Regions from separate parts of the Schumannella luteola genome, predicted to be linked through region 1. Evidence: predicted binding sites of a transcription regulator. Region 1 holds the regulator's gene; each other region holds the start of a gene.
What was found. The regulator HrcA, encoded in region 1, represses chaperone genes, less so after heat shock. The targets are predictions, from matches to a motif close to TTNGCACTCGNNNNNNNCGAGTGCNAA.
Positions count from the first base shown of each region.

Region 2: the regulator HrcA is predicted to act here: its motif matches at 899-925, upstream of groES (co-chaperone GroES).
Region 3: the regulator HrcA is predicted to act here: its motif matches at 1,291-1,317, upstream of BJ979_RS16035 (Hsp20/alpha crystallin family protein).

Region 1 is NZ_JACBZY010000001.1:3,255,680-3,257,899, reverse strand. Features, by position in the region: gene BJ979_RS14860 (DUF4870 domain-containing protein) at 33-608, opposite strand; gene hrcA (heat-inducible transcriptional repressor HrcA) at 880-1,914, shown strand; gene dnaJ (molecular chaperone DnaJ) at 1,920-2,220, shown strand, end outside.
Region 2 is NZ_JACBZY010000001.1:3,556,619-3,558,838, forward strand. Features, by position in the region: gene rarD (EamA family transporter RarD) at 1-451, opposite strand, end outside; gene groES (co-chaperone GroES) at 529-825, opposite strand; gene BJ979_RS16315 (THUMP-like domain-containing protein) at 978-2,150, shown strand.
Region 3 is NZ_JACBZY010000001.1:3,494,321-3,496,540, reverse strand. Features, by position in the region: gene BJ979_RS16045 (hypothetical protein) at 1-27, opposite strand, end outside; gene BJ979_RS16040 (hypothetical protein) at 143-592, opposite strand; gene BJ979_RS16035 (Hsp20/alpha crystallin family protein) at 773-1,240, opposite strand; gene BJ979_RS16030 (CatA-like O-acetyltransferase) at 1,367-2,017, opposite strand; gene BJ979_RS16025 (RnfABCDGE type electron transport complex subunit D) at 2,049-2,220, opposite strand, start outside.

The sequences.
Region 1 (2,220 bases):
AGGGATCTGGCGCCGTCGGACGCGGTTCGCGCTTACTTGATGATGCGGATCGCGAAGGGGTAGCGGTAGGCCCCGCCGCCGTTGACGCGGGTGAAGCCGATGATCGAGAAGATCAGGCTGCAGACCCACACCGCGAGCGAGAGCAGGCTTCCGACGAAGCCGATCGGCACACCCGTGGTGGCGCCGACGACGCCGAAGATGATGTTCAAGATCCCGGCGGCGATCGCGGCGAAGACGATCGTGATCTGGAAGTTCAGCGCCTCCTTGCCCTCCTGGGCGACGAGCGGGCCGCGCTCCTTGAGGATGAGCCAGATGAGCAGCGACGGCAGGAAGCCGAGGATGCCGCCGAGGTGGGCGAACGACGCCCACTGCTTGTCTTCGGCGGGGCTGAGCGGCTGCGCCGGCGCCGGCTGCGGGGCGCCGTACTGCGGCTGCGCGCCGGGCTGGCCGTAGCCGCCCTGCGGGGCGCCGTACTGGGGCTGCTGGGGCTGCTGCGGCGCGCCGTAGGCGGGCTGCTGCTGCGGGGCGCCGTACTGGGGCTGCTGCGGCTGCTGGGGTGCGCCGTACTGCGGCTGACCGGGCTGCTGGGGGTTGTTGGGGTCCGTCATGGCGGCGTAGGCCTTTCAGAGGGGGAACGCGGGGGGCGGCTCCCGGGATGAGGTCGTGCGGTCGCCGTCTCGGTCGCAGAAGACCAGCCGGGACGCGGCACTCACGGTAGTGGGTGGCTCGACGGCGGTGCAACGACATTCCCGGTGTTGCGGCGGTTAGACTTGGCAGTCGTCGTACCGGAGTGCCAGCACCTCCCTCGCCCTGGCGGGCGGAACGGGCAGCACGCGCCCCCGGTCGACGCGATCAGGACGTGACAGGGAAGGAGCAGCCGTGGTCTCGGAACGCTCCCTCGCGGTGCTGCGCGCGATCGTGCAGGACTACGTCGAATCACGCGAGCCGGTCGGCTCGAAGTCGATCGTCGAGCGGCATGCCTTCGGCGTCTCGGCGGCGACGATCCGCAACGACATGGCGCAGCTCGAAGACGAGGAGCTGATCGCGGCCCCGCACACCTCCTCGGGCCGCGTGCCCACCGACAAGGGCTACCGCGTCTTCGTCGACCAGCTCACCGACCTGCGCCCGCTCAGCCCGGCGCAGCGGCACGCGATCGAGGCCTTCCTCGGCCAGGCCGACGACCTCGACGACGTGCTCGCGCGCACCGTGCGGATGCTGTCTCAGCTCACGAACCAGGTCGCGCTCGCGCAGTATCCCCTCTTTGGCTCGTCACGCGTGCGGCACGTCGAGATCGTGGCGCTCGCGCCGAGCCGTCTGATGTCGGTGCTCATCACCGACTCCGGCCGCGTCGACCAGAGCCTGATCGAGCTCGCGGATGCCGCTGAGCAGTCCGCCGCCGAGGAGCCCTACCTCGCCGAGCTGCGGGCGCGACTCAACGCCGAGCTGATCGGCGTGACCCTGAGCGAGGCGCCCGGCGTGCTCGCGCGACTGCTGGAGGGCATCCCCGCCCCGCGTCGCGCACTGGCCGACCGGATCGCGGCGCGGCTCGCCCGTCAGCTGGCCGACAGCCGCCAGGACCGCCTGGTCATGGCCGGCACCGCCAACCTCGCCCGCACCGAGGGCGACTTCACCGGCAGCATCTTCCCGGTGCTCGAGGCGATCGAGGAGCAGGTCACGCTGCTCAAGCTGTTCGGTGAGATGGAGATCGACGAGGCGGGGGTCGCGGTGCGCATCGGGCGCGAGAACGCGGGAACCGGCCTCGAGGAGACGAGCGTCGTCTCGAGCGGCTACAGCGCCGGCGGAAGCCTCGCGCACGTGGGCCTGCTCGGACCGACGCGCATGGATTACTCGAACAACATGGCGGCGGTGCGCGCGGTGGCGCGCTACCTGTCGCGACTGCTCGGAGAGGACTGACCTTCGTGGCCACGACCGACCACTACGACGTGCTGGGTGTCGCACGCGACGCCTCGCCCGAGGACATCAAGAAGGCGTACCGCCGGCTCGCGCGCGAGCTGCACCCGGACGTCAACCCCAGCGAGGACGCGGCCGAGCGCTTCAAGTCGGTGACGCACGCCTACGACGTGCTCAGCGACCCGCAGCAGCGCCAGCGCTACGACCTGGGCGACTCGGCGGGCTTCGGCTCGGGGTCGTTCAACGGCGGCTTCGGCGACATCTTCGAGACCTTCTTCAACGCCGCCCAGCGCCAGAGCGGCCCCCGCT
Region 2 (2,220 bases), 300 kb from region 1:
TCGCGATGACCGCGATCGCGACGACCGAGATGCCGACCGCGACCCACTGCGCGGGCCGCAGCCGCTCGCGCAGGAACACGACGCCGAAGAGCACGGTGACGAGCGGGTTGATGAAGTAGCCCAGCGAGGCCTGCAGCACCTGGCCGCCGAGCGCCGCGACCACGAAGACCTGCCAGTTGACGTAGATCACGACCGCCGCGCCGAGCAGCGCGAGCATCGCTCCCCGGTCGCGCAGCAGGCGGCCGAGCGAGCGCCAGCCGCGCACGACGGTGACGAGCACGACGCAGACGAGAAGTGAGAAGAGGATGCGCCACGGGATCAGCTCGAAGGGCCCGATCGGGGCGAGCAGCACGAAGTAGCCCGGCAGCAGCCCCCAGAGGAAGTAGGCGCTGCCGGCGAAGGCGAGCCCGGAGCCGAAGCGCGGTGAGGAATCGGTGCGGGGCTCGGTCACCGCGCGAGCCTAGCGGGACGACGAAGGGCCCCGCCGCGCGATGCGGCAGGGCCCTTCGGAAAGCGGAAGAACGCGGGTCAGCGCTCGACGACCGCGAGCACGTCGCGCGCCGAGAGCACCAGCAGGTCCTCGCCGCCGAACTTGACCTCGGTGCCGCCGTACTTGGAGTAGATGACCTTGTCGCCCACGGCCACGTCGACCGGGACGCGGTTGCCGTTGTCGTCGACGCGACCGGGGCCGACAGCCACGACCTCGCCCTCCTGCGGCTTCTCCTTGGCGGTGTCGGGGATCACGAGGCCCGACGCGGTGACCTGCTCCGCCTCGACCTGGCGGATGACGATGCGATCTTCGAGCGGCTTGATTGCGACCGACACTCTGACCCTCTTCTTTCGTTGAAGTCCGTTGGCACACTCCGTTCGAGAGTGCCAAAGACACCATAGCGCGTCGTTAGCAGTCGTTCAATGCGAGTGCCAACGGCGCGACGCGGGACGCAATGCGCAGTCGGCCCGCCGAATAGGGTTGCGGGATGGACACGGCCGAGCTGCACGAGCTGCTCACCCCGGAGAGCCTGGCCCTGCTCGACGACCTCGATCCCGACTCCCTCGGCGACGCGGTCGCCGCCGTCTCCCGCCTGCGCGCGGTTGGTCACTCCCCCGCGCGCGTCGCGGCGGTGCTGTCGCAGGCCCGGCTGCGGCGCCGCGCCCGCGCGAAGTTCGGGCCCTTCGCCGACCGGATGCTGTTCACCGAGGCCGGGCTCGAGCAGTCGACGCGACTGGCCGTGGCGTCCCTGCACGCGGGCCGCTTCGCGGCCGCCGGCCTCGACCGCGTCGCCGACCTCGGCTGCGGCATCGGCGCGGACGCCCTGGCGCTCGCCGGACTGGATCTCGCCGTGCTGGCGGTCGAGCGCGACGAGCCGACCGCCGCCCTCGCCGCCTACAACCTGGCGCCGTTCCCGCGCGCCCGGGTCGAGTGCGCCGACGCCACCGCCGTCGACCTGAGCGAGGTGGATGCCGCCTGGCTCGATCCGGCCCGCCGCAGCGCCGGCCGCCGCCTCGACGACCCCGGCGACTGGGAGCCCTCGCTCGACTTCTGCTTCGAGCTCGGCCGCCGCATCCCCGTCGGCATCAAGCTCGGCCCCGGCGTCGACCGCGGCCTGCTGCCGGAGGGCTTCGAGGCCCAGTGGATCTCGGCCGACCGCGAGGTCGTCGAGCTCGTGCTCTGGTCGGGCGCGCTGGCCCGGCCGGGCGTCGGCCGTGCGGCGCTCGTGCTCGGCCCGCACGGCGCCGCCGAGCTCGTCGCGGAGGCCGACAGCGCGGACGCCGAGCCCGGAGAGCAGGGCGAGTGGCTCTACGAACCCGACGGCGCCGTCATCCGCGCCCGGCTGATCGGCGACCTCGCGAGGCAGCTGGACGGGCGGATGCTCGACGAGACCATCGCCTGGATCACCGCCGACACCGCGATCGACACCCCCTTCGCGCAGCGCTTCCGCGTGGTCGACGAGCTGCCCGTCGACGAGAAGAAGCTGAAGCGGGCGCTGCGCGAGCGCGGGATCGGCACGCTCGAGATCAAGAAGCGCGGGGTCGACGTCGATCCGGCGCAGCTGCGCAAGCGGCTCGCGCTCAGCGGCGCCGCCTCCGCCACCCTCGTGCTCACGCGTCGCGCTGGGAAGCGGGTGGCGCTGCTCGCCGAGCGCGCCTGACGGGGAACGGCGACCCCCGGCCGGCGCCCGGAGACGACGAAGGGTCGGCCCCGAGAGGCCGACCCCGTCG
Region 3 (2,220 bases), 240 kb from region 1:
GACGGTGAGACGACGGGACGAAACCACGGGGGACTCCTTGGTGCGGTAGCTGAGCAGGAATCTGCAGTCTATGCACCGGGTGTGACCGGCCTGTGGTCGCAGCGTGGGGGAGGACTACCCATCCCCATCCGGTCGCCGGGCTTCAGTTGAGGCTCGAGGCGCAGAGGTCGACGAGGTCCTTCGCGGTGGTCTGCACCGAGGTGCCCGCGTCGGTCAGGGCGCTGGTGTCGAGGTTCGCCGGGTTCGCGACGCGGTCGTCGATCGCGGTCTCGAGGTCGCCCAGCGCATCGACGACCTTCTGCGACGAGGCCTTCACCTCGTCGTTCTTCACCTTGTCGACGGCCTTCTGCAGGTCGTCCTTGGTGGTGCGCACCTGGTCGGCCGCCGCCTGGGGGTCGGTCGTGATGCCCTGCAGCGCCTCGCTGACGTCGGTGACGGCCTTCTGCGCCGGGTCCTTCAGCGAGAGGCAGGCCTGCGGCTTGCCGTTCGGGTCGATCGCGCTGCAGCCGGCGAGCAGAGCTGTGCTGAGCGCGCCGATGGCGAGCAGCGCGGTCGTGGTGCGGCGGGCGGCGGTGCGGCGGATCGGGGCCATGGCGGGTCTCCTCGGGATGGTCCGTGATGCGCGGCGGGGCCGCCGCGGGGCGGGGAGCGTCAGCCTATCCGCTGGGGGCGTCTCTGCCTGGGAATGCCGAACGGGCCCGGACGCGCGTGGCATCCGGGCCCGTCTCCGCCGTCGCCGCGTGGGGGAGCGCGGGTACGGCAGCGGTGCCGCTTACTCGGCGGCGGTCTCCGCGGCAGCGGCGCCGGCATGGCTCGACGCGACATCGGTCGCGGCCTCGGCGGGCGCGGCCGGCGCGCCGACGACGGCGACCTTGCGCGGCTTGGCGGTCTCCGCGACCGGGATGACGACGCTGAGCACGCCGTCGCGGTAGTCGGCCGAGATCTGCTCGGTGTCGATGCTGCGGCCGAGCGTGAAGCGGCGGCTGAGCTCGCCGGTGCCGCGCTCGCGCGCGATCCACTCGACGCTCTCGCCCGTGCGGGCGGTGCGGCGGGCGCTCACGGTGAGCAGGCGGCCGTCGACGCCGACGTCGATCGAGCCCGGGTCGACGCCCGGCATCTCGAGGGCGAGGACGTAGTGGTCGCCGTCGCGGTAGAGGTCGGCGGGCAGGGCGCGGGGGGCCGGGGCGCTCGTCAGTCGGCGGGCGGCGGTGGCGCGCTCGAGATCGCGGGTCAGGTACATGGATGAGCTCCTTCTCGAACTTGAGTCGGTGTGACTCAACTGCGTTCAAATTAGCACTCGGGTAACGCGAGTGCTAAGGATTCCGACTCTGATCTCGCAGGGCGAACGCGCCCGGATCGCCCGCGCTCAGCGCACCCAGTCGGGCTGCGCGACGAGCTGCTGCAGGGCGTCGACGAAGCGGGCCACGTGCAGGCCGTCGACCGCAGCGTGGTGCACCCGCAGGGCGAGCGGGACGGTCGTGCGCCCAGCGCGCTCCACGCTCTTGCCGAGCGTGAAGATCGGTGCGAGATGCCGATAGCCGTGCTGCACGTCGAGGTCGAAGGCCGAGAACCGCAGCCAGGGGATGCTCGACACGTCGAAGGCGTTCGGCGGCAGCTGCTGCGGGACGAATCGCCCGCTCGATCCGTGCTCGGCGATCGTGGTGAGCACGGCATCGTGGAACGTCCGGAAGTCGGCGTCGTAGGGCGTCCAGAGCGCACTGAAGGTCTCGCGCTCGGCGTCGAGGGATGCGAACGAGGGCTCGAGCGCATCCCAGATCGCGGGCGACCCGTCGTCGAGCACCGTCGTGCGGAACTCGGGGATGCGGTTCACGATCGTCGTCAGCGCCCAGATCTGCGCGGGATAGCGGCGCCGTCCCTCGGCACGCAGCGTCGCATCCAGCTCGGTCGTGTCGAGTTCGACCGTCACCGAGTAGGTGCAGGGCGAGGCGTCGAGGAAGTGCGCGAAGTGCTCAGCGCGGTTCCAGGTGCTGACGTCGATCGGGCGGAGCTCGCTCATGCGCTCCATCCTCGCCCGGGTGCGTCGCGGATCAGTACCCGAGGAAGGCGTCGGTGCGGATGCGGCGGGCGCCCGCGCGCCGCAGCGCCGGCTTGAGCGCGGCGATGAGCGCCGGCGGCCCCGAGAGCAGAGTCTCGCGTGACGCCGCGTCGGGCACGGCCTCGAGCAGGCGAGCCCCGTCGAGGCGTCCGTCGCCGAGCCAG